Regions from separate parts of the Peribacillus sp. Bi134 genome, predicted to be linked through region 2. Evidence: riboswitches for the same ligand, from Rfam matches in the RefSeq annotation. Region 2 holds a riboswitch; each other region holds the start of a gene.
The links. A riboswitch is a leader RNA that binds a small molecule or an ion and turns the genes downstream of it on or off. The one in region 2 is predicted to bind cobalamin.
Positions count from the first base shown of each region.

Region 1 (10,942 bases), on a different contig from region 2:
CATTTTCACGACATCCATAGTCGTTACAATCATTACACTTTGCATCTACATCTTCATTTCCTTAACGTATGTATGGAAAAAACGCCATAACAAAATCTAGAGAAGGCGGAGTGATCACTTTTGCCTTCCCGCATATAAGTTTCCGTTTCAAGCCGTGGTATATGCCATGGCTTTCGTTATGTATTCATGGTCTGATGAAAAGTAAGAGATATCCATTTTACTAGTTCATGGGAATCATTAACTTTAGCAATTAAAGAGATAATCTAGTGAAAAATGTTGTATAATAATCTTTGGAAAAAAACCAATATATTGAAAGTCGGAGCGAGCTATGAAAAACAATTCCTTACTATCCTTTCACCCGTTATATTATTTAATACTTTTGGTGATTACTAGTTCCATCTATTCAATCATCAATCAATCTTCAGGTCATGCTGTCGATGTTACGACTATAATAGATGGGGAGATTCCCTTTATTAAAGAATTTGTCGTTCCTTATTTACTTTGGTATCCGTATATTTATGGATTGCTGATTTACTACTGTTTTGTTGACCGAAAGCACTATTTCGTAGGATTAGGCAGTTTGATATCGGGGAAACTTTTCTGTTTTCTTGTATATTGCCTTTGGCAAACGACAGTTCCGCGTCCGGAAGTGGTGGGTAACGATATCTTTGCCCATTTAATGCGATTCGTCTATAGTCATGATCAACCTGTCAACTGTCTTCCCAGCATACATGTACTGACTACATTCATCATGATGATCGTCGCCCATAAGCGGAAAGAACAGCACAAATGGGAGTATGCCAGTGTCACTGCATTCGGAACACTGATCATCCTCTCCACGCTATTTACGAAACAGCATGCTGTATTGGATGTACTCGCTGGAATACTCCTTGCATGCGGGGTATATGCAGCTGTCCAGTATATGTTCCAAGCACTATCGGCTATTCAGGCCAATCATTACACAGCGAGGCAAATTAAAAAGTGACCATATGTAAAAAAGCATCGAACCTCCAATGGAAGTCCGATGCTTTTTTATTTTACATTTCAGCTTCGATTTTCAAAGATGATTCTTCACTGAACTGTTCCTTATCCAGGTCGCCCGTTATTTTACTAGTCAGAATACCGGAAGTCATGCTTCCGCTGACATTCACAGCCGTTCTTCCCATATCGATCAATGGCTCGACGGAAATCAGCAGACCGGCCAAGGCGATTGGCAAGTTCATTGCAGATAATACTAGGATGGCAGCGAATGTTGCTCCTCCGCCTACACCTGCAACCCCGAATGAGCTAATGGCCACGATGGCAATCAACATGGCTATAAAGGAAGGATCTAGCGGGTTGATCCCAACCGTTGGAGCGATCATGACCGCTAACATGGCCGGATAGATTCCGGCACAGCCGTTTTGACCGATCGACAAGCCGAAGGATCCGGCAAAGTTGGCAATACCTTCGGACACCCCTAGTTGTTTCTGTGTCTGGATGTTCAATGGCAGAGCTCCTGCACTTGTTCTTGAAGTGAAGGCAAATGATAATACCGGGAAAGCTTTTCTCAAATATACGATTGGATTCAATCCTGCAAGCATCAGCAATAACAGATGGATGAGGAACATGACAATCAGGGCGACATAAGAGGCACCGACGAATTTCCCCAATTTCAGGATTGCATCCAAATCACTCGTAGCTACAGTCTTCGTCATGATCGCCAAGATCCCGTAAGGTGTTAAACGCAGGATCAATGTTACAACGCGCATGATGATGCTGTGCAATGTATCTACTATTTTAGCAAAAAATTCAGCATGTTCAGGCTGTTTCCTTTTGACCCCTAAATAGGCAATCCCAAGAAATGCAGCAAAAATTACAACGGAAATGGTTGATGTCGGACGTGCACCCGTTAAATCAAGGAACGGATTGGACGGAATCAACTCAAGGATTTGCTGCGGCATCGTTTTATCCTGAATCGTACCGTATGTTTCCGATATTTGATCCCCGCGGCTTAACTCCGCTTCCCCTTGCTCAATTTGAACGGCTTCCAAATTGAATACAGTTGCTGAGGTGATCCCAACAGCTGCTGCAATTGCGGTCGTTCCAAGCAGGATCCCGATGATCAGGACACTGATTTTTCCAATATTGCTAGTCAGTTTCAATCTTGTGAATGCGGATAAGATCGAAATGAAGACAAGCGGCATGACGATCATTTGCAGGAACTTGACATAGCCTGAACCTACAATGTTAAACCAATCGACCGATTTAACGATCGCTTCTGACTGAGGTTCATAGAAATACTGCAAAAGAAGTCCGAATACAATCCCTAAACCAAGTCCAGTAAAGACCCTTTTTGTAAAGGAAATATGCTTCTTATTCATGTAAAATAAAACGCCTAAAAGAACGAGCATTATGGCAAGATTTAAAAACACATAACCAATCATATATATTCCTCCTAATTCCGATTAACCAAATGAGAATAATGAATATCTGAAGACTATGATACATCATCCGTTTATTTTTTACCAGAAGAAAATAATTTATTTTTGACTTTTCAAGTAATTCATGTATTTATCTCTATTCACGAAATGGGTTAGAGGGAACAATAAAGGGTGGCTGGAACAAGCTAGTTATAAATCCTTTCATTATATATATTTATCAGGAAGGATAAGCACTTGGTTTTCTTGAATGATATATCAGGCCGCATATGCTTAGCGTTTTTTTGAAAGGATGAAGGAATGATGGATATATACATTGACAGGCTTAATGAACAGGATGCACAAGCGTTATTTGCATTTGAATGCAATAATAGAAGGTTTTTCGAGCAAACGGTCCCAGGCCGGGGAGATGATTATTATAGCTTTGGAACGTTTGGAATCAGGCATAAGGAATTATTAAAAGAGCAAGAAGATGCTATCTCCTCTTTTTATTTGATTAAGGATGGTTCAGGCATAATCGTCGGCAGAATTAATCTTGTGGATATCGACCCAATAAAAGGTACGGCACATGTTGGTTATAGAATCGGAGAAGCGTTTACGCAAAAAGGGATTGCGAACAAAGCTTTAAAGCTTTTGGTTAATCTGGCGCCGGAATTGAATGTGACTCAAATACATGCCAAAACGACAAGCGACAATATCGCTTCCCAAAAGGTTTTAGTGAAAAACGGTTTTGAACGGATTTCGATTAATGAGGAAATTAGTGCAGATACTGGTCAAAAGCTAACATTCTACCATTATAGAAAGAATCTATAAATCCATATTCCTCTACTAATAGACCGCATTCCCATTTTTTTAATTGTGAAAAGATAGGGAGTATACTATACTAACGTTGTATTTAATGTTTGGAAAATTTTGCGAAGTTCATATATTTGCCGCTGGGTGCCTTTGTGTGAACAAAGGGTAACAGGGAATCGGGTGCAAATCCCGAGTGGTCGCGCCACTGTAACCAAGGAGTTTTCTTTCAGGATGTCACTTGACCGTCAGTCAGGGAAGACGAAAGGAAATGTTGATCTGGAAGCCAGGAGACCTACCCAGTGAGCATCACCAATTTTTCCTTCGCTGAGAGGAGAGGTGTTCGAGAGTAAGAAAAGGCGGACTTAGGTCCTTCCGTATTTTTTGGCCTATACTCGTAACTCCATTCTTTGTTAAAAGGATTGGGGTTTTTTTGTGTTTTTTTTTTGAAGGAGGATTTCATCATTGGAAGAGTCATTGATTAGAAGCTCATTGAAAGAGAGAGGGGATGTGCTTGAAGAACCTCATTTTGAGAGAAATGCCAAGCGCAGGTTTCGTTTTCTGCTATTTTTCTTGCTGTGCATCCTTTTATTATCAGTTACATTCGCTGTTACCCTTGGGCCAGTTAAGATGTCAGCAATAACGGTTTGGAAGATTGCCTTAGGGCATCTGCCTTTTATCGGTGGTTTTCTGGAGGTGAATTGGAGTATCGCACAAGAGCGGATCATTTGGGATATCCGCCTGCCCCGTGTATTGCTCGGTGCGGTGGTAGGTGCGGGATTATCCGTAGTGGGTGTCGTCATCCAGGCCTTGGTGCGCAATTCACTTGCAGATCCGTATATTCTGGGCATTTCATCTGGTTCCTCTGTTGCTGCAACCCTTGTCATTCTTTTTGGGGCGCTTCCTATATTCGGTCAATATGCGTTATCATTCGGTGCCTTCCTGGGGGCCATGGCTGCGATGCTTTCCGTGTATTTATTGGCTCAAGTGGGAGGGAGAATTCAAACGACAAGGCTGTTATTGGCGGGTGTAGCCATTTCAATGATCATGTCTGCCGTCACTAATTTCATTGTCACTCTTGCACCAAAAGATTCCGGCATCCGTGAAGCGATGTTTTGGATGATGGGCAGCTTAGCGGGGGCAAAATGGGAATACATACCGATTCCAGCGGTTGTGGTGCTTGTGGTTTCCTTGTTCCTTATCGTACAATCCCGCTCCCTCAATATCTTATTGATGGGTGAAGAAGTAGCCGCGACGCTCGGAGTCAATATGGAAGCCTTCCGTAAAGTTCTGATCATCATTACATCCCTTGTTACGGGAACAGTTGTGGCTGTAAGCGGTTCGATTGGGTTCATCGGTCTGGTCGTACCGCATTTAGCCCGGCTATTGGTCGGGACAGACCATAAACGTGTTCTTTCATGCAGCATATTGATTGGCATGATCCTCGTCATTTGGTCAGATGTTTGTGCCCGGCTGGTCCTGGCACCTCAAGAACTTCCGATTGGGGTTGTCACCGCACTTTGCGGAGGACCATTCTTCATTTGGCTTTTGCGGCGAAGTTCATATTCATTTGGAGGTGGGGGCAAGTGAGATTAGCTATTGAAGAAGTATCCTATTCAATTCTGGACACTCCTATCATTGAGGATATATCACTGCAAATAAAAACTGGGCAGTTCGTTGGGCTGATCGGTCCGAATGGGAGTGGGAAATCCACTTTATTAAAAAATGCTTCTCGGATCTTGAAGCCTCATACGGGAGCTGTTCACCTGGACGGCCGTGACCTTTACCGGCTTTCACAGAAACAAACAGCCAGGGAAATGGCGGTTGTCAGTCAGGAAACATCCCTGACCTTCGACTTTAGTGTACAAGAGATGGTTTGGATGGGACGGCATCCTCATAAGCGGTTATTTCAGGGAGATACGGAGATAGATAGAGGAATCGTCAATCAAGCATTAGCTCGCGTTGAAATGAGTGGATTTGAAGACAGGAGTTTCATGAGCTTGTCGGGTGGTGAGAAACAACGTGTCCTCATAGCCCGTGCCCTTGCCCAGGAAGCGAATATCATCATCCTGGATGAACCAACGAATCATTTAGACATCAGGCATCAGCTCCAATTGCTGGACCTTGTAAAAAAGCTGGACGTTACCGTCTTGACAGCTCTGCATGATATAAACTTGGCAGCCATGTATTGTGATCATATATATGTCATCCAAAATGGCAAAGTGATCACATCCGGAACACCAGAAGCTGTATTGACGACAAAAATGATAAGGAAGGTGTTCGGGGTGGAAACGGAAATCGGCATACACCCCATCACGCAAAAGACGCATATCACCTTTTTAGCACATATATAAAAAAACAATGGATATGAGGTAAAGTATATGACTGTTTACCGAAAGATTTTGTTAAGCATCATTTTTTTGGCAATGATGATATTGGGCGCTTGCAATAACTCCGAGGAAGCTTCAAAGGACGGAGGCAAACAGAGCGAAAAAGGTGGAAAAGAAAAAGTGGTCATCACTAATCTGGATCATGAATTCACCTATGCAGAGGCACCAAAACGTGCGGTTACGCTAAACCAGCATGCGACGGAAATCATGCTTGCATTGGGGTTGCAGGATTCAATGGCAGGTACGGCTTATTTGGATGACGAAATTTTGCCAAAGTATAAAGATGCCTATGAAACAGTGCCTGTGCTTTCCAAGGAATACCCATCAAAAGAAGTTTTCTTTGAAGCTGAGCCGGATTTTGCATATGCAGGCTGGAAAAGCGCCTTTACGGAACAAACGTTAGGAACCGTCCAAGAGCTAAAAGAAGCGGGAATCAATACATATATCCAAGAGTCTTCCAATATGTCAACACCGACAATAGAAGATGTGTATAAAGATATTGAGAATATTGGACGCATCTTTCATGTAGAAGAAAAAGCAGCGGAAGTCATCAAAGAGATGCAACGGGAAATAAAAGAAACTACAGCAAAAATCGAAAGTGCAGGCAAGCCCAAAAACGTTTTCGTATATGACAGCGGTGAAGAAGTCCCGAGAACGGCAGCGAAAAATAATTACATGACAGGAATCATTTCCATGGCTGGCGGCCAGAACATTTTTGGTGATACGGAAGGGGGGTGGCCTGAGGTCAGTTGGGAAGAAGTCGTCGATCGGAATCCGGATGTTTTTGCCATCATTGATTACGGAGATATCCCCATAAAGCAAAAAGAAGCATTCTTATTAAATAAAAGTGAACTGGCGGATGTACCGGCCATTCGAAATAAAGCAATCATCGTGCTTCCTCTTTCAGCGGGCGCCGAAGGGATTCGTGCACCACTAGCCTTACGGACAGTAGCGGAAGGACTCTATCCCGAGAAGTTTTGAACCGACCAAGCGGATGCTGAACAAATGACCCGAATAATTGACACGAATGAGACGTGTCCTTGTTCGGGTTTTACTATATCCAATTAGAAGGATAATAGGATCGGTTTCTTGAATTATTTTGTTTGGCAGATCATAATTCGTAAAAATGAAAGTTATAGGAGAAGGAGAATCTAATATGATAGAAGGTTTATATGAAGCCCATTTACCAGTCAAGAACCTGGAGATCTCTATGGATTTTTATAAGAAAATAGGCTTGAAACTAGCTTGGAGGGATGAAGATACTGCCTTCTTTTGGATCGAGGAAAACAAAAGCTGGGTCGGCTTATGGGAAGGGAAGGAATATCAAACTCCATACCACCCTTCACTAAGGCATATCGCCTTTCGGGTAACTTATGATAATATGAAAAATGCATTAACTTGGCTCAAATCCTTGCAAATTGAAGTCGTCCCTTTTGGAAAAAGGACAACCATTGAACCTTTTGTGCGTCCGAACCAAGGAAACGCTTCCGTCTATTTCAATGATCCCGATGGAAATAGTCTGGAACTTATGTGTTCGATAAAAGTCCCTGATGCATATAAGCATATTACCGAAAAACTATTACTTGAAGAATGGGAAGAACTATTAACCAGGTGAACTTTGTAAAGGAAAAATTTCCTGCCTAGTCTCAACCATAATATAACTAAACTGTTTTGTTACTTAGGATTTTGCAAAATTTTATTCAAGTCCATTTGATAAGAAACAAATCATTGTTTTGATGAAATATACTATACGAGTATGAGCAATCAATACGGAAAGGCTTGGCATGTGGATGTTTAAAATTAGAGTGAACCTATTAACTCAAATGACATTACTTATCATATTCGTTGTTTTTATCAGTACCTTACTTGTGAGCATCCTATTCTCTACACTGCTGGAAGACATCGTCGAAAACCATATGGGTAAGCAAGCAATGACGGTGGCCAAATTAGCGGCTCAAAATCCAACGATCATCCAGGGATTTGACGATGAACAGCCCTCAGAGGTGATTCAACCCGAATCAGAAATGATTCGTCAAACAACAGGTGCAGATTATGTAACCATTGCGGACCATAAAGGACTTCGATACTCTCATCCTAATCCAGAATATATTGGGAAGCCTACGGCTACTAGTAATGATGCAGTACTAAATGAACACAAATCTATTATTTATCAAGGAAATGGGATATCGGGGCCAGCGATTAAAGCTAAGGCTCCTATCTGGAATGATAAAGGGGAAGTTATCGGTGTTTCATCTGTAGGATTTTTGGTAGAGAATGTACAAGATCAAATATCCAATTATAAAATGAAGATTATTCATTTGTCACTTATCCCGATCAGTGTAGGAATCTTATGGGCAATATTTATAGCGCGACGCTTAAAAAAGCTTATTTTAGGTCTGGAGCCTGAGGAAATTTCTTTTCTTTTTCAGGAAAGGGAAGCGACACTTGATGCCATCCGATATGCTACCGTTACGATTAATATTGAAAAACAGGTTACTTCCATGAATAAAAGAGCACGTGAATTGTTTCATGATCATCAGCTTATGGTGGGAAAGAGAGTTGTAAATGGGCATTTAGAAAAACTCATCAAAATGGTAATCAGCACAAAAGAGGGGCAGTTCAATCGTAAGTTACTTTTAGGCCAACAGCTATACATTTTGGATTTATCCCCGATCCTAAATCATAATGACGTCAGGGGTATCGTTTTAACAATAAGAACAGTATCAGAAATTGAACAATTAACTAATGAATTTTCAGAAATCAAGGCCTTTTCAGAAAATATGCGGGCACAAAATCATGAGTTTTTAAATAAATTAAATACCATTTATGGATTACTTAGTTTAAAACAGTATGATAGGGCAATGAACATCATCTCTTCTGAAGTGAGGGAGAGGCAAGATATCATTTCGTTTCTTATGTCATCGGTTAAAGACCCTTTAATCGCCGCCTGTTTACTTGGAAAGATAAACCGTTCAAAAGAATTGCAGGTTATTTTAGAAATAGAACAGGAAAGCAATTTAAACAGTACATTAAAACCTGAGGATTCCCATCACTTGGTTTCCGTTATTGGTAATGTCATCGATAATGCGATGGAGGCAGCGCGGCAAAAGAACAAAAGTGGGGGAAAGGTCAAAGTTTCGTTTACGGATTTAGGAAACGAAATCATATTTGATATCGAGGATAACGGTCCAGGTATCCCTCATGCAATGGAAGATATTATTTTTTCAGATGGTTATACGACTAAAAATGGGGAAAATCATGGGATCGGCTTGGCCATTGTAAAAAACTCCATTGGTCTTTTAAGCGGTGAAATTTATATTGATCGCAGTTATTTGGGGGGAGCAAGATTTACAATCGTCTTCCCGAAGGATATAAAAGCAGAAAAGGAGGCGTGAGAATGTCCAAAGGACCGATTACAGTTGTCATTCTTGAAGATGATGAGAATGCAGTGAATATATATAAACAATTTACGAATCAATTAGATCAATTCACTGTCATAGCTACAGCTAGCACAGGCAAGCAAGCGCTGAATATACTGCATGCCGCACAACCGGACTTAATTTTATTGGATATCTTTTTACCTGATATGAATGGAATTGACCTTCTTCGGGAAATTAGGAGGGAATACCGGGGGATTGATGTAATCCTGATCACCGCCGCGAATGATACCGAAACAGTCAGTGAAGCGATTAGGGGAGGGGCTTTTGGTTACCTTATAAAACCGATCATTATCGATAAGCTTCTTGCGACGCTCAACCAATACGACCTGACGAGACGGCAGCTGCATAATGGCAATTTAGTAAATCAAGATAAAGTGGATACTCTTTTTCGGACCATAAGTAATTCAAATACAGCAAATGATGTCCAAATAAGTTCTCTTCCCAAGGGAATTGACAAACATACCTTGAAAATGGTCAGAAGCAAGATTCAAAACGTCAATGGCAGTTTAAACGCTGATGAACTAGGTCAACTCGTTGGAATTAGTTATTCAACCATGCGAAGATACCTGGAGTATTTAGTTTCTTGTAATGAAATGGAAGTTGAGGTTTTATATGGTGGTATAGGAAGGCCTGAAAGAAAATATAAAATAAAACACATGTAAATCCCAGTTGATGAAATTCGTTTTCATCAATGGGATTTTTTCTTTTTTAGGCGTGAAAAAAATGAAAAAAACTCTTTTTACTTTCTTTATATGTGAATAAGGCATAATGGATGATAGTCTCTAAAGAAAGCGCTGTCAAAACGAGATGGTGATAAACAGAAGGGGGCTTGAAGATGTTATCCATTTTAGGATTTTCCATGATTGCAGTATTCATGTATTTAATTATGTCGAAGCGACTATCGGCACTAGTGGCCATTATGCTCGTTCCAATCATATTTGGAGTGATTGGAGGATTTTTTACAGAGCTGGGTCCCATGATGCAGGATGGTGTTGAAGGTATAGCTTCAACAGCCATAATGATATTGTTTGCGATTTTATATTTTGGAATAATGATAGATTCCGGTTTATTTGATCCTCTTATTTCTAAAATATTGAAAATAGTAAAAGGAGATCCATTAAAAATAGTTTTAGGAACCGCTATTCTCTCAATGACCGTCGCATTAGATGGGGACGGGACAACTACTTACATCATTACTGTCTCAGCACTTTTACCCCTTTATAAGCGTCTGGGCATGAACAAAATAATATTAGCCACTGTAGCCATGTTATCTATGGGTGTAATGAATATGACACCGTGGGGCGGAGCTTCCGCTATGGCGATGGCCTCGTTGAACCTTGACGCATCGGAATTGTTCTTGCCGATGATTCCTGTCATGGGGTTTGGCCTAATTTGGGTTCTTGTCGTGGCTTTTATATTGGGAAAAGGGGAACGAAAGAGATTGGGCGTAGTGGAGATCCAGCATAATCACACTAATGAAATGAATTCGGAGGCCAATTCCGAGTTAGCGGCAACTACGGTCTCCCGTGATTATCGCAGACCGAAATTGGTCTGGTTCAACTTCATTTTAACGATTGTGCTCATGGCATCATTAATCATTGATTTTATGTCTTTGACCATTTTATTCATGATTGCTTTCGCCATTGCGTTATTGGTCAATTATCCTGATTTGAAAGATCAGCAGGATCGAATCGCCGTTCATTCGAAAAATGCATTGGCCGTCGTTTCAATTGTCATTGCAGCCGGGATTTTTACCGGCATCATGTCTGGAACGAAAATGATTGATGCAATGGCCATTACGTTGGTCTCATTAATCCCGGAATCTTTCGGACCATTTTTACCGGTTATTGTTGCGTATGCCAGTGCCCCTTTTACTTTCTTTATGTCAAATAATGCATTC
Region 1 is NZ_CAKKLN010000004.1:67,195-78,136, forward strand. Features, by position in the region: gene LQ188_RS08935 (amino acid permease) at 1-100, shown strand, start outside; gene LQ188_RS08940 (phosphatase PAP2 family protein) at 329-985, shown strand; gene LQ188_RS08945 (L-cystine transporter) at 1,038-2,426, opposite strand; gene LQ188_RS08950 (GNAT family N-acetyltransferase) at 2,724-3,233, shown strand; cobalamin riboswitch at 3,341-3,530, shown strand; gene LQ188_RS08955 (iron ABC transporter permease) at 3,774-4,802, shown strand; gene LQ188_RS08960 (heme ABC transporter ATP-binding protein) at 4,799-5,566, shown strand; gene LQ188_RS08965 (ABC transporter substrate-binding protein) at 5,594-6,583, shown strand; gene LQ188_RS08970 (VOC family protein) at 6,759-7,217, shown strand; gene LQ188_RS08975 (sensor histidine kinase) at 7,393-8,997, shown strand; gene LQ188_RS08980 (response regulator) at 9,000-9,704, shown strand; gene LQ188_RS08985 (citrate:proton symporter) at 9,878-10,942, shown strand, end outside.
Region 1: linked by a shared signal. The riboswitch ahead of LQ188_RS08955 (iron ABC transporter permease) and the one ahead of LQ188_RS15040 (ribonucleoside-diphosphate reductase subunit alpha) in region 2 are both predicted to bind cobalamin.

Region 2 (10,942 bases):
CAAAAGCGCAAAAGGGAGATCTTGTGCTTAAGGATAGCGATGAACAAGGCACCACCTTCACGATTGTCATAGAGAAAGCGGATAAGATATAAAAAAGGGTTGTCCGATGTAATGGACAACCCTCTTATTATGCAGAATGTTAACTGATTAAGCCAATTGGCTGATTGCACGCCATAATTGTACATGACGGACCTTCCTTGGAAGGAAGCGTCCCATTTCTTCTTCATTATATCCTGCATGCAAGTTCTTATGGTCGAAAATGATTGGCCGGCGAAGTAAATCCGGGTTATCTTGAATAAGCTTGCAAAGATCATTAAGTGGTGTATTATTTATATCGATATTCAGGCTTTTGAATTTTTTGGAACGGGTTGAGATGATTTCATCTGTCCCGCCTTCCGTTTTACGTAAAATCTCTTTTATTTCTTCTATAGAAAGTGGTTGGGAATATAGGTTACGTTCATTAAAGGAAATTTCGTTCTTCTTAAGCCAAGCTTTTGCTTTACGACAGGCTAAACTGCTTGGGGTAGTATAAATTGTTACCATTAAAATCGACTCCTTCAAAGTTTTCAAGTTTATTGGAATGAAATTATTTTTATATTTGTGATACTCTTACTTTAACGTTCCTTTGTGTCAGCAAGATGTCAAGAAAAATAAACTTAAATGTTATTTTAAAAAGAAAGGGAGAAAATGAAATGGAATCTGCCTTTAATGAAAAAGAAACGGTTTGGGTAATGGTGCCGAAAAAGGACCTGCATAGGCCGTTATTTAACAGTGTTGTGCGGATGGTATCATGACAGGGGATTTTTGGTCACCAGTCAGGCTATCGATACAAGTAGCGGGACTATCGGGTATCCTTGTTTTCTTTTTAGGAATTATCCTAGCGCGAATGATGGCTAAAAAGAAATTCAAGGGAAGAGTCCTGTTGGAAACAGCGTTTTTATTGCCGCTTGTTTTGCCGCCTTCCGTCGTGGGGTTTTTATTGATTGTGATTTTTGGCAAGAGTGGAATGCCGGGACAATTGATTGAAAGGGTTTTTGATCAGCCACTGATGTTCACGTGGTGGGCGGCGGTCATTGCATCTACCGTGGTAGCGTTTCCGCTTATGTACCAATCCGCTAAAACGGGCTTTGAAGGTATAGATGAAGAAATCGAAAATGCAGCAAGGGTTGACGGGGCCGGCGAGTGGAGATTATTCCTGAATGTATCCCTTCCATTGGCGGTCAAATCCATCGTCACTGGTGCCATCTTGAGTTCTGCGCGTGCATTGGGGGAATTCGGGGCCACACTCATGTTTGCCGGAAACATTCCCGGACAGACACAAACCATACCGACGGCGATTTATATCGCCATGGACTCCGGGAATATGACATTAGCCTGGCTATGGGTTGCCGTAATCATTGTCATTTCATTCATTATGCTTTTTATCGTGACATACATAAAATGAATGCTGTTTCTCGAATATGCTTATGAAAAAGAAAGGTGCGGCTTCTACGTCCTCTTTATGGGTGAATCCGTTTTTTTCGTAAAGGTTCCGTGCAGGCAGGTTCATTTTACCGGTCGAAACGGATATCTTTTCCCAGTCGCCGGGTAATTGAAGAGCATGCAGCAGTGCATCCGCGATACCCTGCCGAAAATAATCAGGATGGACGACCATCCGGCAAATCAGTATTTGACCATTTTCTTTTGTATAAGATATTGCACCCGCTAAGGTACCACCCTTTAAAAAGCATAGAAACGTTTCATGACAATGAATGAATTGTTCATATGTTTCCAATAATGGAGGGATATCAGCAATGCCGATCATTTCCGCTTCCACCTTATAGGCTTCTTTCTGAAGTTTAAAAAGCTGCCGGCCATAATCGGAGTCCAGGTCCCGAATTGTCATGAGCAATCAAATCACTCCCTTTCATTACATTATAATGGAAGAGGGGGATTATTGTTTCTAATCAGTCTATGTTATAATCGACAAACAATATGAACTAATGAAATGAGGAAGAAATTTGTTAACATTTGAAGAAAAATTGAGCATCATTGAAACTTTTCCGGAATTACAGCGAAAAGACGTTTCATTGGGACGTGTGAACTTCCATTATCCAGATAGCGTCCAAGAGAAAAAAATCGTCGTTCAGCACTTGCATCCCAATGGAAATGGATTCGTTTACGCTGGGCATATGAGAAAAAAAGACACTGACCGTAAAGGGTTTATCAATATACGTGACTATGATGAAGCGGATTTGAAAGAATTGATTCAAAAAAGCGTGGATTACCTATCAAAACCTCCGGTAGAATTCGAAGAAGAGGAAAACGAGTTCGCTAGGTTGGAAGGGGCATGGATTGGCCCTGAAAAGCAAGAGCTTACACTTGAAAGGGAAGACCTGCTTTGGAATGTTTATTCAGGGTCGAATCTTGAGGAATGTTTCGAGAGTCCGATAGAGGCGGAGCGTTACTTATTGGACGAAGGCTTCCGACAAAGCAAGAAGAGAAATATGTAGAATTTTAGGATAATTTGTCGGTTGATTTACTGCGATAATCTTGTTTTTTTAGGATTTCCCATGATATAATATGAGTAATTATTTTTGTTCGGAAAAGTTTGATAGAAGGATTTACTGTAATAGGATTCCTCTTGAAACATTATCCAGAACCAAAAATAGTAATAAAATGGATTTTTCCAAACACAGGAGGAACTATCATGGTACAAGGTAAAGTAAAATGGTTTAACGCAGAAAAAGGTTTCGGTTTCATCGAAGTTGAAGGCCAAGACGATGTATTCGTACATTTCTCAGCTATCCAAGGAGAAGGCTTCAAAACTCTTGAAGAAGGCCAAGAAGTTTCTTTCGAAATCGAGCAAGGCGCTCGTGGACCACAAGCAGCTAACGTTCAAAAATAATTGAACGCATATAAAAAAAAGACTCCGATTTTGGAGTCTTTTTATTTTTCTTTTATTTCGGCGATTTCCTTTAATGCTTTGTCCAATTTTTCTTCGATCCGTTTAGAACGATTAAAATGCCCTGACAGGAAAAAGACGATGAATATAACGAATACTACAAGCACTAGCATAAAAATGATAGGAAGGAACTGTGTTATATTTTCAGTCATTGGATATTATCTCCTTTTTTCTTCCATTATACTACATGCTTACGGCTGCTATGATAGAGGGAGCCAAGTTTTTTAAACACTGAAAGGGGATATGCGAGCATGCATATCCCCTTTCAGTCAGTTCTGGAATAGCGAGGCGAACTTTTGAAGTCTGGGCAAGTCTGATTCTTGATACATCTGTTCTATCTTCAATGTCACCAATAACTGGCTCTTGGCAAATAACATGTCCCGGAAATGATCGACCGCCCCACAAAAATGATTATAGTTGGTTTCACCAGTGCCGAAGACTCCCGTTTTCAGATGAGCAATAGGCAACTGTTCCAGTTCTTTATAAAGGGCTGCTGATTTAGCGGGAAGCTCCCCATTGCCCCATGTATAGGTGCCGACGATCAATGCATCGTAATCTGGCAATGTACGTGAATCGAATTCATTCATTCGATATAGTCCAGCTTCAGGTAAAAGGGAAGCGAGGGCTTCAGCAAGCGCTTTTGTATTGCCGCCGGCAGAATGATAGACAATGGCAACTTTACAGCTCATCGAACCCATTGCTGGCATTTACTTGACTGTATGTCCTTGACTTCTGTTCGAAGAAATCGGTTTTGGTAAGTCCGATGGATTCATCATCGAACGTTTTGATCCATGGCATCGGGTTCTCGCCATACTCTTTATACAAATTTTCAAGGCCTAGCATACGTAACCGTTTGTTGGCGATATATTCGATGTACTCATTGAATTCTTCCAAATCAAGATCGGCTTTGGTTTGGATATCTTCGAGCATATATTCAGACCATTCCTTTTCGAGTTCGACTGCTTTTTCAATCGTTGTATAGATGAACTTCGTGTTTTCTTCATTATTTAACTCAGGATATTCATACATCAAGATTTGAATGAGCATTCCAATGAAATCGAAATGTACCATTTCATCGCGATGAATATAGGATATCATCGTAGCGGATCCGGTCATTAGATTTTGCCGTCCTAAATTATAATAAAAGGCGAAAGCCAGATAGAAATAAATTCCTTCAAGGTTCGTTGAATGGATCAGTGCCTCGAATAAATGCTGTGGGCTGGGATCGTCCACGAACGTTTGATAAGCATCAACGATCGGTTGGTTACGCTTAATCACTTCAGGATGTTCTTTGATGCGGTCGAAAAGCTGTTTTTGCTTGCCTACCGGAATCAAGGAAGCAAGGATATAGGAATAAGACTCATTATGGATCGATTCCTGCTGGGCCATGTTGGCCAGGATAGCTTTTGCCGCCGGATCTTTGATGTACCGAAGGATTTCTACTAATGTGGGCGTTTGAAGACTGTCCATTCCAGCAATCATCGTAAGGATATCGAGAAAAGCATCCTGGATATCTTCATCCAATTCGCCCCACTGCTTTTTATCCTGAATCATGTTCACGCTCGAAGGCTTCCAAAAGTTATTGATGAGCTGTGTATAGGTATCATAGAATTTTTCATACTGAATATCGTTCCAAAGGAGGAAGCCTGAAGCTTCTCCTTTGAAAACACCGGTTGCCTTGGTTGGATGCGTCGGTTCGAGCATCCGAATTTTTTTGATATGATTGGTCATTCGTGAAAACTCCTTTAAGAATAGATTACTGGGTCATGATTGATTGTCGTTAACTTGAACAGCTTTCGCAGGCATTGTCATATTCGGAAGAAGTCGAACGAACATAATACGTTGATTTCAACCCGCTTTCCCATGCCGTTAAATGTATATCCAACAGGACCTTCGCTTTGATTGTATTGTGTACATACAGATTAAAGCTGATTGCTTGGTCAATATGGCGTTGTCGGGCTGCATTTTGCCTGATGCTTTCCAGTTGGTCCAAATTGAATCGCGTCTTTTTATAATATTCATACGTATTTGGCGTCAAGCCTGGTGCGGTCACCTTGAATTTGAAGTTTTTCTTTTCTTCGTAAAATTCAATTTCATACAAAGGGTCGATGCCATCCGTGGAATTACCGATTTTGGCTGTCGATGAATTGGGGGCAATCGCCATTAAATATCCATTACGGGTTCCGTGTTCCTGTACGTCTGCTTTTAAATCCATCCATTTTTGATCTGTATAGTCACGCAGTTCGAAATAGTCCCCTGTATGCCAATCAGATCCTTCAAAATATGGGTATGATCCTTTTTCCTTGGCCAATTCGTTGGATGCCTTGATTGTTAAGTAAGCGATCTTTTCGTATAAAGCATCGGCATATTGAACAGCCTCATCGGATTCCCAATAAATATTCTGTGTGGCAAGTAAATGATGCCATCCAAACGTTCCTAAACCAATTGCCCGGTAACGTTTGTTCGAGATGGATGCTTGTTTGACAGGAAGATTATTCACATCAATGACATTGTCCAGCATACGGATCTGAATGGGAATCAATCTTTCCAAAACATCGCTGCCCACCGCCCGTGGCAAGTTAATGGATGAAAGGTTGCAGACAACGAAATCGCCGCTTTTACGAACCACAACAACATCTCCATCTTCTGTTTCATATTCATCCGTGATCGTCGAAGGGCTTAGGTTTTGGGCAATCTCCGTACAAAGGTTGGAACAATAAATCATACCTTTATGTTTATTGGGATTCTTCCGATTCACTTCATCGCGGTAGAACATATACGGTACGCCTTCTTCTAATTGAGAAATCATGATGCTTTTCATGATGTCCATCGCATTGATTTTTTCAAAGCTGTAGTTTGGAAGCGTGCCATTTTCTGCGGCCTCGACAGCAAGTGCATAATGTTTCCTGAAGCTTCCTTCGCCTTTCTTCTCGTCATAAAGATCTTCAAGTGAAAATCCAAGGGTTTGCTTGACGGTATGCGGATCGAAAAGATACCATTCTTTTCTGTCGCGTACAGCCTCCATGAATAAATCCGGTATGCAAACGCCTGTAAATATATCATGGGCTTTTAATCTGTCATCCCCGTTTTGTGTCTTCAAATCGAGGAAGCTCATGATATCTTTATGCCAGGCATCCAAGTAAATCGCGATGGCACCTTTACGTTGACCCAATTGATCGACACTTACAGCTGTCTGGTTGAATAGTCGAATCCAGGGAGTCGTGCCGGAACTATTTCCAGAGAAACCCCGGATATCAGAACCAAGCGAGCGAACCTTACCAACGTAAAGGCCTACACCGCCGCCGAATTTAGATACTTTTGCTGCATCGTAGTTTGATAGATAGATGCCATCAATGGAATCTTCAATCGCGTCGATAAAGCAAGAGCTTAACTGTCCATGTGTTTTCCCAGCATTGGAGAGTGTAGGAGTCGCAACGGTCATATAAAGGTTGGACATGGCCCAGTATGCTTCTTTTATAAGTTGCAGGCGGTGCTCCGTTTTTTCCATTCGCATGATTTCCATCGCGATGATCATGAAACGTTCTTGCGGCAGTTCGTAGACCTTGTCCTTTTTTGGGCGGGCCAGATAGCGGTCGTTCAATAAGTAGATGCCTATGTATGAGAATAATTTATCTTTTTCCGGGTCGATCACCGAGCCCAATTCCTCAATTTCCGCTTTTGTATATGAAGATAGCAGTTCTGGCTTGTAAATTGGATAACGCTGACCTTCCGAAAGCTGGGAGAGACCTGTGATCAGCTCATAGAATGGGCCATAACTCTTGCTTGCATAACCTCGATTGGCTTGTGCATCCCTATACATTGTATTCAACAGTTCTGCTGCGGCAACGAATGTCCAATCCGGAGCATCGATATCCACACCCTCAAGAGCGAGCTGAATCAGTTTTTTTGATGCCTGTTCTTCGGTTGAGTCACTTTTGCGATCAAGCCATTTTGTAAAACGCTTTTTGAACTTTTCCATATCGAGACGGCCTTCGAATTCCTTCGATAACATCTCAAGCTGGATGGATTTCTTTTCTGTTTCATTTTCACTTATGGTAGAGTTATATGTTTGAGTCATTAATAATCCTCCTTGTTAACTTCCGCTAAAATAAAAAAACCGCCCAAAGAATTGAGCGGATCAAACGATAGAATAAAAGAGCCATGAAAAAATAGCCGTTATACTATCGTTTCATCATCTCAATCCCCGAAGAATAAGAAACGTGAAAAATTCAAGGCAGGTCTCCTGACTCATGATCATCCTACTTTGAGTCCTTCCCGTATAGAGAGCTATACAGTGGGTTTCTCATTTCGTCACATTTACAGTTGCGGGGACAGTTCCGGGTTTACACCGGATTCCCTTTTCAGCCATCACTGGCACCTTGGATTATAAAAATTCTATATATAGTTATTGGTATAGATTATGTAATCAATATCTAGTATTTCTGCTTATATTATCGTAAGCCATATACGATGATAATTCAACTAATATATTTGAAAAAAACCAACCCTTATCTATTGACAAAGTGATGGCAGAGGGTGAAGGAATGAAAGATTTTATTGGGGAATGGATAATTCAAGCGCTGATTTTACGGGATTTTGTGTTAAAATAAAGTGTCTAGTAAAGGTGGCTCTCCCTTATTGCGGTGAGGGGATTCGCGGAAAAATATTTATGAAAAAGGGGATAAAATCTTGGAAAAAGTATTAGTTTTTGGACATAAAAACCCGGATACAGACACAATCTGTTCAGCAATCGCTTATGCAGATCTGAAAAAGCAGTTAGGTATCAACGCTGAACCAGTTCGTCTGGGTGAAGTGAATGGTGAAACTCAATATGCATTGGACCAATTCAAATTCGATGCTCCCCGTCTTGTGGAAAAAGTTGCAGGGGAAGCTGATGGCGTAATCTTGGTCGATCATAACGAACGCCAGCAAAGTGCTGAAGATATTGACCAAGTCCGTGTGTTGGAAGTTATCGACCACCACCGTATCGCTAACTTCGAAACGAGCGATCCTTTATATTACCGTGCGGAACCAGTTGGCTGTACGGCAACCATTTTAAATAAAATTTATAAAGAAAACGGCATTGAAGTTCCTAAAGCAATCGCAGGTCTTATGCTGTCTGCCATCATTTCCGATTCTTTATTGTTCAAATCACCTACATGCACGGAGCAAGACGTTGCAGCAGCTATGGAATTGGCTGCCATTGCGGGAGTCGACGCTGAAACATATGGCTTGGAAATGTTGAAGGCGGGAGCTGACTTGAGCGACAAAACGATCGCCCAGCTCATCACACTTGATGCAAAGGAATTTTCCATGGGATTGGCTAAAGTGGAGATTGCACAAGTAAATGCTGTGGATCCAAACGAAGTCCTTGCTAAGCAAGCTGAATTGGAAGCGGCGATTGAAGCGGTAATCGCTGTCAAGGAATTGGACTTATTCCTATTCGTCGTAACGGATATCTTGACTAATGATTCTGTTGCCTTGGCTCTTGGTAAAGCGGCTTATGCAGTGGAAAAAGCATACGACGTTTCATTAAACAACAACATCGCCGTCTTAGAAGGCGTTGTATCGCGTAAAAAACAAATCGTTCCGGTCTTAACGGACGTATTCAGCAAGTAATAAAGGAAAAGGGATGCTCATTATTTGGGCATCCTTTTACTGTACATGCAAAAAAAGACTCAACCATCCATTAAGGATGTTTGAGTCTTTTTTCTTAATTCAAGGCTTCCTTTTCTTTTTCATAGGCGATGACAATCAATTCTTTATTGGCTTCCTCGCCTAGTTTGCTTTCAAAGCTTTTCAGTTCATTCAATAAATCCGGTGACAGATTTGCTGCTGTATAATCCTGCTCGGGTGTCATGCTTTTCGCTCCTTTCAAAAGGAAATGATTCATATTATCTATTTTGTCGGTTTGAAAAGTTTCTATTCAGCAGAATGTTACTTCTTCAAGATATTTTACTTTCTGAGGTGGCGAGTTTTTCAAGCAATGACGAACTTTCTTCATCGAGCCCTTGGACTTGGACAGGTATTCCCAGAAGCTGATATTTAAGGATAACCGTATCAACAGCACCGACTGCTGAAGCATCCCAGATCTTGGAATGGGAGAAGTCGATGACGATTGCATCGGCTTTTTCCTTGAAGTCAAACTTCGAAACAAAGTCCTGGACAGAAGCAAAAAATATTTGTCCGCTGATACGATAAGTGATTTTCTTAGCCTGGATATCTTCCTTTTTCTCTGCTGCCACTTTAGAAATTTTAGCCGAGAAGAAAATCATGCTCAAAAGCACTCCGGCAAATACCCCTTTTGATAAGTCATGTGTATAAAGAACAATGAGGACCGTCACGATCATCACGGCTGCATCCGACTTAGGAGCTTTAGTGAGCCTCTTTAGGGAAGACCAGTCAAATGTCCCGATTGAAACCATGATCATGACTGCGACAAGTGCAGCCATCGGTATTTTAATAAGGACATCATTCAATACCACGATTAATACCATAAGGAATGCTCCCGCTACAAATGTCGAGAGCCGGCCCCTTCCACCTGATTTAATGTTGATACCGGATTGGCCAATCATCGCACATCCTGCCATGCCTCCAAAACATCCGGCGATTATATTCGAAATCCCCTGGCCCTTGGCTTCCCTATTTTTATTACTGTCCGTGTCAGTCATCTCATCGACAATTTGAGCTGTCAATAACGATTCAAGCAGCCCAACAAATGCAAGGGCAATGGAATAAGGGAAAATGATTGCCAAAGTTTCGAAGGTCAAAGGGATGTCTGGAAGCATGAACATCGGGAGCGCTTCGGTCAATTGCCCCATATCCCCAACCGTCCGCACCGTAGCCCCTGTGGTAACTGCAACGACCGTCATGAATATGATGGCGACAAGTGGTGAAGGTATGACTTTCGTGATCAGCGGAAAAAGATAAATGATTGCTAATGAAACGGCTGTCATGACATACATGATCCACGTTTCGCCCACGAAATGGGTAAGCTGTGCCGTGAAAATCAAGATGGCTAAAGAATTCACAAAACCAGTCATGACCGGTTTCGGGATGAACTTCATTAATTTCCCGATTTTTAAGACCCCTAGTAAAATTTGCAGCAAACCAGTCAATATTGTTGCAGCAAGTAAATAGTTCAAGCCATGATCTTTAACAAGGTCGACCATGACGAGTGCCATTGCGCCAGTGGCAGCCGATATCATTCCCGGCCTCCCGCCGACGAAAGAGATGACAATGGCAATGCAGAATGAGGCATATAGACCAACCATTGGGTCAACGCCAGCAATGATCGAAAAGGCAATCGCCTCCGGAATCAATGCCAAGGCAACGACAATTCCCGATAGGACATCTCCTCTAACGTTGCCGAACCATTCCTGTTTGTATGCAGATGTATTCAAAGAAACACTCCTTCTTTCTTTTATATATGTGTGTTAAATTTCTTTTTTTAACGCACTAAATTATAGCATGAGTCCTTCTTTCTATCTATATGGATAATATAAACGACAAATCGAGGGCTATTCATTTCTAATTGAATGAAGGTAAAATGCCTAAAGCGGGAAGAATTGATACAAGAGGTGCTTGAGCCATCTTGTAAGGGAACCAAGGCTGAAGAAGCCTCGATTCATCTATAGGATGAATCGGAAAACTGTCTCTTGACCTTCGGTAGGGTCTCCAAAAAATGAATGACTAAAAGGGATGATATGAAGATTACCGGTTGAGGGGGCAAATAAACTCGTACCTTCGTATTGGGAGGGATATATCATTATCTTATAACAGCCGATTATATATGGAGGTAGGCGGTACCACTAGAAAGCTGGATCATTTAGTATGTTTGCATACAGGGCATGCATGTAATAATGTCAATCGAAATGGATTTCCGAAAAAGTGGCTTGGCCATTTTTGACGTAATGGGCTCCTACACGCTTTGCCCCAACGATTGGAACCGGTTCATGACAGTCCAGACATGGGCTTTAGAAGGTAGTGATACGCGAT
Region 2 is NZ_CAKKLN010000006.1:243,930-254,871, forward strand. Features, by position in the region: gene LQ188_RS14995 (HAMP domain-containing sensor histidine kinase) at 1-92, shown strand, start outside; gene spx (transcriptional regulator Spx) at 148-543, opposite strand; gene modB (molybdate ABC transporter permease subunit) at 791-1,444, shown strand; gene LQ188_RS15010 (GNAT family N-acetyltransferase) at 1,406-1,885, opposite strand; gene LQ188_RS15015 (hypothetical protein) at 2,001-2,492, shown strand; gene LQ188_RS15020 (cold-shock protein) at 2,690-2,887, shown strand; gene LQ188_RS15025 (hypothetical protein) at 2,929-3,096, opposite strand; gene LQ188_RS15030 (flavodoxin domain-containing protein) at 3,214-3,651, opposite strand; gene LQ188_RS15035 (ribonucleotide-diphosphate reductase subunit beta) at 3,623-4,675, opposite strand; gene LQ188_RS15040 (ribonucleoside-diphosphate reductase subunit alpha) at 4,725-7,022, opposite strand; cobalamin riboswitch at 7,160-7,341, opposite strand; gene LQ188_RS15045 (manganese-dependent inorganic pyrophosphatase) at 7,634-8,563, shown strand; gene LQ188_RS15050 (hypothetical protein) at 8,658-8,804, opposite strand; gene LQ188_RS15055 (SulP family inorganic anion transporter) at 8,890-10,347, opposite strand.

Region 3 (10,942 bases), on a different contig from region 2:
AATACGACAATCCTTTTGACTACACATGATCTAGGAGACATTGAAGCATTATGTGAGCGTGTAATCATGCTTGATGAAGGACAAATCATCTATGATGGGGAATTGCAGAGTTTGAAAGATAACTGGGCTGAGGAAAAACAGATTCATTTTCAATTCATCGAGCCGATCGCATTGAAGGAATTACAATCATTAGCGCTCCCATTTACCGCTAACTGGGTTTATGATGAGAAAAATCAAACTTACATTGCCTTGTTGAAAGAAGAAAGTGATCATATTTCACAGCTTGTTTCAGCTGTCGTATCTCATTTTAAAATAAAAGACATCAAAATCCATGAAACGTCCATTGAAGAGATCGTTCGCAATATTTACGAAGAAGGCACTGTCTGACTCTCTTATCAATAAGAAACAACGTGTCTATCAAGAAGGGGGAGGGCCATGGGGAAGTATCTTGCCATGATCCGCATGCGTTTTTTAATGATGCTTGCGTATCGAACGGATTATTATACCGGCATTTTAATTTATAGCATTAATATCGGTGCTTATTATTTCTTATGGAATGCGATATATGGAGAAAAAAGCTCCATCGAAGGACTTTCAAGCATGCAGATGACAACCTATGTCGCGGTTGCATGGATGGCGCGCGCTTTTTATTTCAATAATATTGACCGCGAAATCGCCACTGAGATTAAAGACGGCAAGGTTGCCATTGAGATGATCCGGCCTTATAACTATTTAGGCATGAAAACGATGCAAGGACTTGGGGAAGGGATATTCCGTTTCTTCTTCTTCTCAATTCCGGGGATGCTGCTGGTAGCTTTCATTTTTCCTATCGAATTGCCGCACGAGCCGGCTACGTGGGGGATGTTCGGCATTTCCTTGCTGTTCAGCTTCATCATCAATACACAAATTAACTTATTGACGGGAATCACTACCTTTTTCTTATATAATAATGCCGGATTAATCCGCGCTAAAAGGGTTATCATTGATTTATTTTCCGGCCTGCTGCTGCCCATCAGTTTCTATCCTATATGGGCGCAGGAAGTGATGAAATATTTACCCTTTCAAGGGATCAGCTATGTACCAAGCATGATTTTTACGAATGGGTACAGTTCAGGCGAAATTGGCATGGCGCTTTTACAGCAGTTAATTTGGTGCATCATTCTCATAATACCGATTCAGCTTTTATGGATAGTCGCAAAAAAACAGCTGATTATTCAAGGAGGTTGACGGGATGTTTTATGTATCGATGTTTTTTCAATACGTGAGTCAATATATGAAAACAAGACTGCAATATAGAGCCGATTTCTTCATGGAAATCCTATCTGACCTGCTGAATCAGGTCGTGAATCTGGTATTTATCTTAGTCGTTTTTGGACATACACAATTTTTAAGCGGCTGGAGCCGTGAAGAAATCATATTCATTTATGGATTTTTCCTTATCCCATTCGCCCTTTTTTCAGCCTTTTTCAACATCTGGGATTTTAATGACCGCTATATCGTCAAAGGTGAAATGGACCGGATATTAACAAGACCGATACATAGCCTGTTTCAAGTCATTTTAGAAAGAATCGAGCTTGAAGCGTTATTTGGTGTTGTGACCGGTTTGATCATTATATTCTATTCGGGGATTTCATTGGATCTGCAGCTTGCGTGGTATGACCCGATTCTTTTCATCATTTTTGCAATAGGCGGGGCCCTTGCTTATGCAGCCATATTCGTTGCGATAGCAAGCATTGGTTTCTGGTCGGATGCGAAAACATCCATCATGCCAATGATATACAATATCGGGAACTATGGGCGCTATCCTGTTGATATTTATAATAAGGTCATTCGTTTTGTCCTTACATGGGTGCTGCCATTCGCGTTTGTTGGTGTCTATCCGGCATCTTATTTCCTTAGAAAAGAAGAGTGGTATGCATATGCATTTGCCACACCTGTAATTGGGGTAGCCTTTTTCATGATATCCGTATTCATATGGAATCAGGGAGTGAAGAGGTACCGCGGGGCAGGGAACTGAAAGAAACCCCTTCAACAGCATTCATGTTGAAGGGGTTTTTGTTTATTTGCGTTTATTCTTTCTTTCAATATATCTTGCTTGTGCTTGAACATATAGCTGCTTTTCCACTTCGGTTTCCGGAATGACCTGTGGTACGTTTGTCGGCTTACCGTCTTCATCAATGGCCAGCATCGTTAAAAAAGCACGGGCCGTAAGCTGTTTCTCACCTGTTAATAGGTTTTCGCGCTCCACTTTCACGAATACCTCCATTGATGTGCGATGGGCACATGTGACATAAGCTTCAAGGTTGATCGCATCCCCCGTCTTGATGGGGGCCAAAAAATCAAAAGAGTCGCTTGAAGCAGTCACAACGGGTTTTCGACAATGGCGCATAGCTGAAATGCAGGCTATTTTATCAACATAGGCCATTACTTTTCCGCCAAAGATGGTATTGTGATGATTTGTATCCGGTGGAAAAACAAGGTCGGTTAAAAAAGTCCGTGACTGCTGTGTTGGGTGGGCAACGTGCTTTTCAATCATTTGCCGGTTGGTTTAGCTAACAGGTTTTCACGGACGATTTTTGCTGCTTCGACCATGTTTTTCAGGGATGCGACGGTTTCCGGGATACCCCTTGTTTTCAGTCCGCAGTCAGGATTGATCCAAAACTGGTCTTTATCCAATACCTTGATCCCACGTTCGATCATATCGACCATTTCTTCCACTGCCGGCACACGCGGGCTGTGAATATCATACACACCCAGACCAATACCTTTTTCATATGTTTTTTCCTCGAATGCGGAAGCAAGCTCCCCATGACTGCGGGATGTTTCGATGGAAATTACATCGGCGTCGAGGGAGGAGATGACATCCATGAAACTGTTGAAGTCGCAATAGCACATATGCGTATGAATTTGGGTTGTATCCTCCACGCTTGATGTCGATATCAAGAACGAATTCACAGCCCAGTTCAAATATTCGTCGCGATCGCTTTTTTTCAATGGCAGACCTTCTCTAAGTGCAGGCTCATCGACCTGAATCATTTTGATTCCAGCGGATTCCAATGCAATCACTTCTTTTTCCAAAGCGAGTGCCAGCTGATAGCATACATTCTCCCTGGAAATATCATCACGGACAAATGACCAGTTCAAAATCGTAACAGGACCTGTAAGCATTCCCTTTACCGTCTTCTTCGTCAGTGATTGTGCGTATACACTTTCCCTGACTGTCATCGGTTCGATGAAATGGATGTCGCCGTAGATGACTGGCGGTTTCACACAGCGGGATCCATAGGATTGTACCCACCCCTTTTCTAAAAAGACGAATCCACCTAACTTATGGCCGAAGTATTCAACCATATCCGTTCGTTCGAATTCCCCATGAACAAGGACATCCAAACCGATTTCTTCTTGGATTTCGATCCACCTGCCGATTTCTTCGTTAACGAATGTTTCATATTGCGAAGCGGTCCATTCTCGTCTTTTGAATTTCCCGCGTGCTTGTTTAACATCAAATGTCTGCGGAAAGCTGCCGATCGTAGTAGAAGGAAGAAAAGGCAATTTGAAAAATGCCTGTTGTTTTTGGTAACGCTCTTTAAATGGAAGCTGACGGCCGGCGGTCCTGGTTTTAACCTTTTCGACATTGGATTTTACAGTTCCGTGATTCCGGGCATTTGAACTTGCTAACGTTTGAAGCGTGAATTTATTTGCATCGACTTTCTCGGCGATTGCTTCAAAGCCTTGATTATTCCCTTTGACCAAGAGTGTGATTTCCTCGAGTTTCTCATCAGCGAAAGCAAGGGCCTCTTTCACTTCGTTTGATAGGGCGGTTTCATTACGAACGGTCACCGGGACATGAAGCAGGGAACAAGAGGGCTGAAGCCAGATTCGGTCTTCGGCTACCATTGTCTTAAGAGTCTCGATCAATTGGATTTTTTTCGATAAATCAGAAAGCCAAATGTTTTTTCCGTCAATCACACCTGCAGCAAGCACTTTGTCCTTCGGAAAGCCGAATGCTTCCAGGTTGCTTAGATTCCTCCCTTTGTCATGTACAAAATCAAGACCGATTCCTTGGACTTGTAATTCGATGACTTCCTGGTAATGTTCCACGGCATCAAAGTATGTTTGTAGCATGATGTTCAGGTTTGGTGCTGCTTCATTCAGTTTTTCATAGAGGTAAGTAACAGTTTGCATATCTTCTTTGGAAATCGATGAAACAAGTGAAGGTTCGTCCATTTGAACCCACTTCACGCCTTCTTGCTCCAACTCCCGGAGGATTTGCGTGTATAGGGGAAGCAGGCTCAGGATGATGCCAGGGATATCTTGTTTTTTGAAGCCTTTGGAAAGGGAGATGAAAGTATAAGGACCGATCAACACTGGCTTTGTTTCAATTCCTAGCTTTTCCTTGGCTTCCCGATATGCTGCAAGTGGTTTATTTTCCGTTAACGTCAGCTGTGGCACCTTTAATTCAGGGACAATATAGTGATAGTTCGTATTGAACCATTTCGTCATTTCGGAAGCGACTTCATCATTGTTTCCGCGAGCCATTGAATAATAAACGGAAAGGGGAACGCTTCCGCTTTCATAGGCTGAATAACGTTCAGGAACAAGACCGAACATTACGGACATATCGAGCATTTGATCATAGAAAGTGAAGTCGTTGACAGGAATGATATCAATGCCTCGTTTCTTCTGTTTTTGTAAGTTGCCTAAACGGATGGCTTTTAGTTGTGCCGTAAATTCTGCTTCATCGATTTTACCGGACCAGTAAGCTTCCAATGTACGTTTCCATTCACGATCTTCCCCGATTCGAGGGTAACCCAAACTACTGCTTTTCAATATTCCCATCCTCCTATATTCATTTAATTGAGCAATAAAAAAAGCATTCCTAACCGTCAAAAGAGATGGTTAGAAATGCTTAAAATAAAGAGGCATGCAAAATGCCCCTTACAATTATAAGGTCCCTAACACCTCCCTATCTCCCGTAGGTTAAAACAGTGTTGTCGAAATAGGCAGGTCTCCTGACTTAGGGATTAACATTAGCGGCGGGCCTTCCCGATCCGTTGATCAGTGGCATTGGATGGCGCTAACACTCCCATTACAGTGGCGGGACCGTGCCGGAATTACACCGGACTTCCCTTTTAATCCTAATTTAAAATTAGGAACCTATTTCCACATATGAAATTTGATAAAACCTGTCTTGATAACTGTTTGCAGGTTAAAAATTTATAAAATAAAAACTATTATAAAAATTTAGACAATCTTAACATATCCGACCAAAAGGGTCAACATGGAAAAACGATTCAGGAAAAGTATCCGGTTATAAGGCGTGTGGGTGATAAGGATGAGGTCTGTTCCTAAAAAAGAATATATTGTTTGGACAGGGAGTATGTATAGAGGAAGTGGCGTTTTGAAATGGGGCGTGGGGGATGACTTTCTACATCTTGATTGCAGGAATCATTTTTTGCATGGTGATGAGCATTCGTACGTTATTTCTTGTTGAGTCGGGAGGAAAGAAGTTTTCTCTGGAGGATATGCTGTGGCTTGGCAATTTATATGCGACGATATTAGTTGGATTTGCACTGATTTATTTATTATACGAACTTCAGAATCATTCGGTGATTCTTGATATGGGCAATCGATTGGATGGCACTTTCTATGAACAGTTGAAGACTTCTTTTTATTTTAGTGCGATGACGATGTTTTCTGTAGGGTATGGAGATATAGCCCCGATTGGAATGGGCAGGATGATAGCTACGATTCAGGCTTTCATCGGTTATACACTGCCGGCAGCGTTCGTGATCCGGACGGTGATCGATTTGGAGCACAAAGATAGGAAGGATAAATGAAAGTTGTGTTTCTTTCGATTATTGGGTACTCTTACCATAATGAAAGAAATGGAGGGTTCAATATGACTGTTAAAATTGGAGAAAAAGCACCTGATTTCAAGCTCCCTGCAAACAATGGTGAAATGGTGTCCCTATCGGATTTTAAGGGGAAATATATTGTTTTATATTTTTATCCAAAAGATATGACGCCAGGTTGCACGACGGAGGCCTGTGATTTCCGGGACCATAATGAGCAATTTGAGGAATTGAACGCGGTCATCATTGGAATCAGCCCAGACCCAGCTGCACGTCATGAAAAATTCATCGAAAAACATGGATTGCCTTTTCTGCTGCTGGCTGATGAAAATCATGAAGCGGCTAAAATCTTTGATGTGTGGCAGTTGAAAAAGAACTTCGGCAAGGAGTATATGGGCATTGAACGTTCAACTTTCCTGATTGATAAGGCTGGTATGGTAGTCAAAGAATGGCGTAAAGTAAAGGTCAAAGGCCATGTCGAAGAAGCTCTTCAAACTCTTCGCGACCTCGAAAAATAAGGGACAGGCAGATGAAGGATGAGCGAATAACGAAGCTTGCAGCCAGGCTGATTCATCATTCGATACAATTACAGCCAAAAGAGAGAATCCTCATACGGGGGAATATCAATACGAAACCATTATTGAAAGAGCTGATTGATGAAATATACAGAGTGGGTGCTTATCCATATGTAGAACTCGAAGACGATGAAATAAGCCGCCACCTGTTACAAGGGAATGTAAAGGAACAACTTGACACCTCTTCACAATGGGCCTTGAAGAAATATAAGGATATCGATGCGGTAATCATCATCACCGGGGAAGAAAACGATGTGGAAATGACCGATGTTCCCATCGAGAGGCACCGTCTTCAAGGGGAGGCTATGAATTCCCCCACTCTTTTCTATGTAAACAACCGACGTTGGGTCTTGCTTAATTATCCCACCAACGCATCAGCGCAAAAAGCCGGCATGACCTTCGACAGGTACGAAGATTTTCTTTTGAATGTATGCAACATGGATTACGGGAAAATGGAGACGGCCTTGAAACCGTTAAAACAATTGATGGAACGAACTGACAAAGTCAGGATCGTTTCGCCAGGAACAGATTTGACCTTTTCCATCAAAGGTATGCCGGCCGTCATATGTGCCGGAAAAAAGAATTTACCTGATGGGGAAGTGTTTACGGCACCCATAAAAGATAGTCTCAATGGTATGATATCCTTCAACACACCAACAACCTATGAAGGATTCACCTTTAGTGACATAGAATTAAACTTGGAAAAGGGAAAAATCATTAAAGCTACTTCCAATCGTGACTCTGAAATGAACCAAATTCTGAATATTGATGAAGGGTCCCGGTTTATCGGGGAGTTCGCAATTGGGATCAATCCATACATATTGGAACCTATGGACGATATCTTGTTCGATGAGAAAATAAGCGGAAGTCTGCACTTGGCTCTTGGACTTGCCTATGAAGAAGCGGATAATGGAAACCGATCATCGATTCATTGGGATATGGTCTTGATCCAGCGTCCCGAATATGGGGGTGGTGACATCTTCTTTGACGACGTCCTGATAAGAAGGGATGGCGTTTTCATTTTGCCGGAATTAGATGCATTAAACCCAAATTCCTTAAAATAAAGCCTTTTTTAATAAGGCTAAGGCTTTTGTCCAACTCAAAAAGGGGACACCTGAATATGCTTTATTAAGGGAATACCTCCTCAGAGAAAGTTGCGCGGGACACATAGAGCCCGTGTTTTTTTATGTTAATTAAAAGGGAGAGATGAACATGTTAATACTTTCAACTGTCATTCCGAATGAAGGCATCCAAAAGAAGATGACGGAAGCTTTTCCTGACTTGAGCTTCATTTATCAAAAAGGATGGACGGATGGGCCGCTTCGTGAAGCGGAAATCTTAATTACATATGGTGAAGACTTAACTGAAGAAATCATTGGGATAGCTACGAACTTGAAATGGATCATGGTCATGAGTGCAGGGATGGAATTAATGCCATTTAAAGCCATAGAGGAAAGGGGCATTCTGGTGACGAATGCTAGAGGCATTCATAAAATACCGATGGCAGAGTATACGATAGGGATGCTTTTGCAATATGAAAAGAAATTGAAACTGCTTATGAAGAATGAAAAGGAAGAACTGTGGGATAGAAAGATTGAAGTAGGGGAATTGAACGGCAAGACGATGCTCGTTATTGGCGTGGGTGCAATCGGAGGGGAAGTGGCTCGTCTTGGGAAAGCCTTTCGGATGAAGACGATAGGAGTGAACCGGAGCGGGAAGCCAGTGGAATCCATCGATCACCTTTATGCCCTGGATAATTTATTGGAAGCCATACCGGGAGCCGATTATATCGTATCCGTCCTGCCAAGTACGGATGAAACGAAGGGCCTTCTGCAAAAAGAACACTTTGAAGCAATGAAAGAAACTGCAGTATTCGTGAATATTGGCCGCGGCGACCTGATTAACGATGAAATGTTGATCGAAGCCCTGGATGCCGGGGAATTATCTCATGCCATCTTGGATGTATTTGATCCGGAACCTTTAGGAAAAGGGCATCCGTTTTGGAGGATGGAGAATGTTACAGTCACTCCGCATCTTTCAAGTAAAAGCGGAGAATATTTACCAAGAACCTTTGCCATATTCGAAAAAAATATGCGTGAATACCTGAAAGCTGGAAAAGACTTCACCAATGTAATCGACTTATCCAGGGGATACTAAACTCAATGCAAAAATGGGAAAGATTCAATGTGTTCATGAATAAACTAAAAAAGAATGGTTAAGCCATTGAATTATTGACAAATTCAACGCATAAAAGGTACACTATTTATAAACATTATAATTTAAGAATGCATACTTAATGAGAAAAAGAGGTGGATGACGGTGTCTGAAGTTCAGTTAAAAGAAGCGTTGGATTCCTTAAAAGATACCGGTGTAAGAATAACTCCTCAACGCCATGCGATACTTGAGTATTTGATAAGCTCCATGTCCCACCCTACCGCTGATGATATATATAAAGCGCTGGAAGGCAAGTTTCCGAATATGAGTGTGGCAACGGTTTATAACAACCTGCGTGTGTTCCGTGAGGTAGGTTTGGTAAAAGAACTTACGTATGGTGATTCTTCGGCAAGGTTTGATTTTGTGACGACGAATCATTATCATGTAATTTGCCAAACTTGCGGGAAAATTGTGGATTTCGATTATCCTGCATTGGATGAAGTCGAGCATTTCGCAGCACAAGTCACCGGTTTCAATGTTAGTCACCATCGGATGGAAATCTACGGCGACTGTACGGATTGTGCGAAAAAAGAATCGCATTAAAAAAAGTTCCTCCACTTGGTTGGAACTTTTTTTCATGTTATGAAGGAAATGATACAATTGTTAAAGACTTCTTTAAAGGGAATTCAGCTAGCCGAATTCCTTTAGTCATGCAGGCTTTTCCGGTTATATTTTTCGTTGAATTCTTCGCCTTCCAACTTTTTGTCAAGTGTCAATGGTTCTTCACAATGCATGCAAATATCTACACGCCCTAGTATTTTTGTAGGTTTGCCGCAGTTAGGACAGACAACCTGGATCGATTTTGTGGAAAGCATTCCAATCCAAAAATAAACCCCTGTACTTGCGATTATGAATAAAAGGCCCAGCCCCATGAAAATCGTCATGACAACAGGATGCGTTTTGAAGAAAAGCCCAAGGTACATTACGATGAAGCCAATGAAAATCAAACTCAAAGCAAAAGTGCGTATTTTATTGATTTTGCTAGAATATTTAGCCATGGATTGTCCCTCCTAAAATATAACTTTAACTATAACATAAACAGCGGATGGAACAAAAAAGAAATAAAGGATACATATTACTTTTGAATTGAGATGGTTTGGGGTAAGGGAGATAAGCAGGAATTTGAAGAGTTTTGTCGAAAGTCTAAAAAAAAAGGTTTTGGAGGAATTTATGATGGAAGATATCCTTCGCCCGATTTATCAAGAGCGAGCAAGTTTAAAATCTACACTTGGAATCTTGTTAATAGAAAAAAGGGATGATAATAGCCCGATTACCGATACATTTGACTACATCCTTTTTGTGATTGCAGACGAAGCCGAAGAGGCCGTGTTTTTAAAGCATTACACTTACCGGGATAAAAAGGCAGCCTTGCATATCGTACAGGAAGACCAGTTAAAAGAATGGCTTCTATTAGGTACGAACCGCAAAGTGGTTGACTGGATATATAACGGGAAGGTTCTATTTGACCGGAATGAATATTTGGACCGTTTGAAAACAGAAATCCGGGAGTTCCCCTTCTATGGAAGGAAGTTAAAGATGGGGATGGAGTTTGCGAAGTTAATTCGCAGGTACATGGATGGGAAAAGCTTCTTTGAAAAAGGCCATTATCTGGAGGCATACAACCATATCGTTCATTCCTTGCATCACTTGGCCCGTTTGGAAATAATAGAACAAGGTTTTTATCCGGAGGTTACGGTCTGGAACCAAGTGAAGCATATGGAACCTGAGATCTATAAGTTATATAAAGAATTGATCAGCAGCGAGGAAACACTCGAAAAAAGATTGGAGCTTCTTTTCCTTGCGAGCGAATTTCTTATTTATTCGAGGACGAATGCAGGTTCACAGCATTTGATCGAAATAATGGGGACGAAAGAAGATCCGTGGACGATTGCGGAGCTTATGGAGCATCCGGAAGTTAAGTTTTATTCAGTCGACCTTGGTGTTTTATTGGAATATTTGATAGAGAAGAAGGTTATCGACGTCATCAAGGCGGAGACAAAAGGTCACGAGGTATATCACCGGTTTTATCGGGTATCAAAAAACTTTTAAAAAAATGCATTTTTATTGTTGACCAATAGTAATATAGGTGTTATATTAATACATGTCGCTGCGGGACATCAGCTTTCGCAGCTTCATCAAAACAAAAAAAATAAAAAAACATGTTGACAACAACGTTGAAGACATGGTAAGATGTAAAAGTCGCTTACGAAGTAAACGACAACGAAATTGCTCTTTGAAAACTGAACAAAACAAAGCGCCAACGTTAAATTTTAAGTGAGCACACACTATCAAAAAAGC
Region 3 is NZ_CAKKLN010000017.1:142-11,083, reverse strand. Features, by position in the region: gene LQ188_RS25620 (ATP-binding cassette domain-containing protein) at 1-387, shown strand, start outside; gene LQ188_RS25615 (ABC-2 family transporter protein) at 436-1,227, shown strand; gene LQ188_RS25610 (ABC-2 family transporter protein) at 1,232-2,017, shown strand; gene LQ188_RS25605 (acyl-CoA thioesterase) at 2,060-2,536, opposite strand; gene metE (5-methyltetrahydropteroyltriglutamate--homocysteine S-methyltransferase) at 2,533-4,839, opposite strand; cobalamin riboswitch at 4,985-5,176, opposite strand; gene LQ188_RS25595 (potassium channel family protein) at 5,421-5,840, shown strand; gene bcp (thioredoxin-dependent thiol peroxidase) at 5,903-6,373, shown strand; gene LQ188_RS25585 (aminopeptidase) at 6,385-7,494, shown strand; gene LQ188_RS25580 (D-2-hydroxyacid dehydrogenase) at 7,643-8,587, shown strand; gene perR (peroxide-responsive transcriptional repressor PerR) at 8,750-9,187, shown strand; gene LQ188_RS25570 (YgzB family protein) at 9,289-9,642, opposite strand; gene LQ188_RS25565 (nucleotidyltransferase-like protein) at 9,818-10,693, shown strand.
Region 3: linked by a shared signal. The riboswitch ahead of metE (5-methyltetrahydropteroyltriglutamate--homocysteine S-methyltransferase) and the one ahead of LQ188_RS15040 (ribonucleoside-diphosphate reductase subunit alpha) in region 2 are both predicted to bind cobalamin.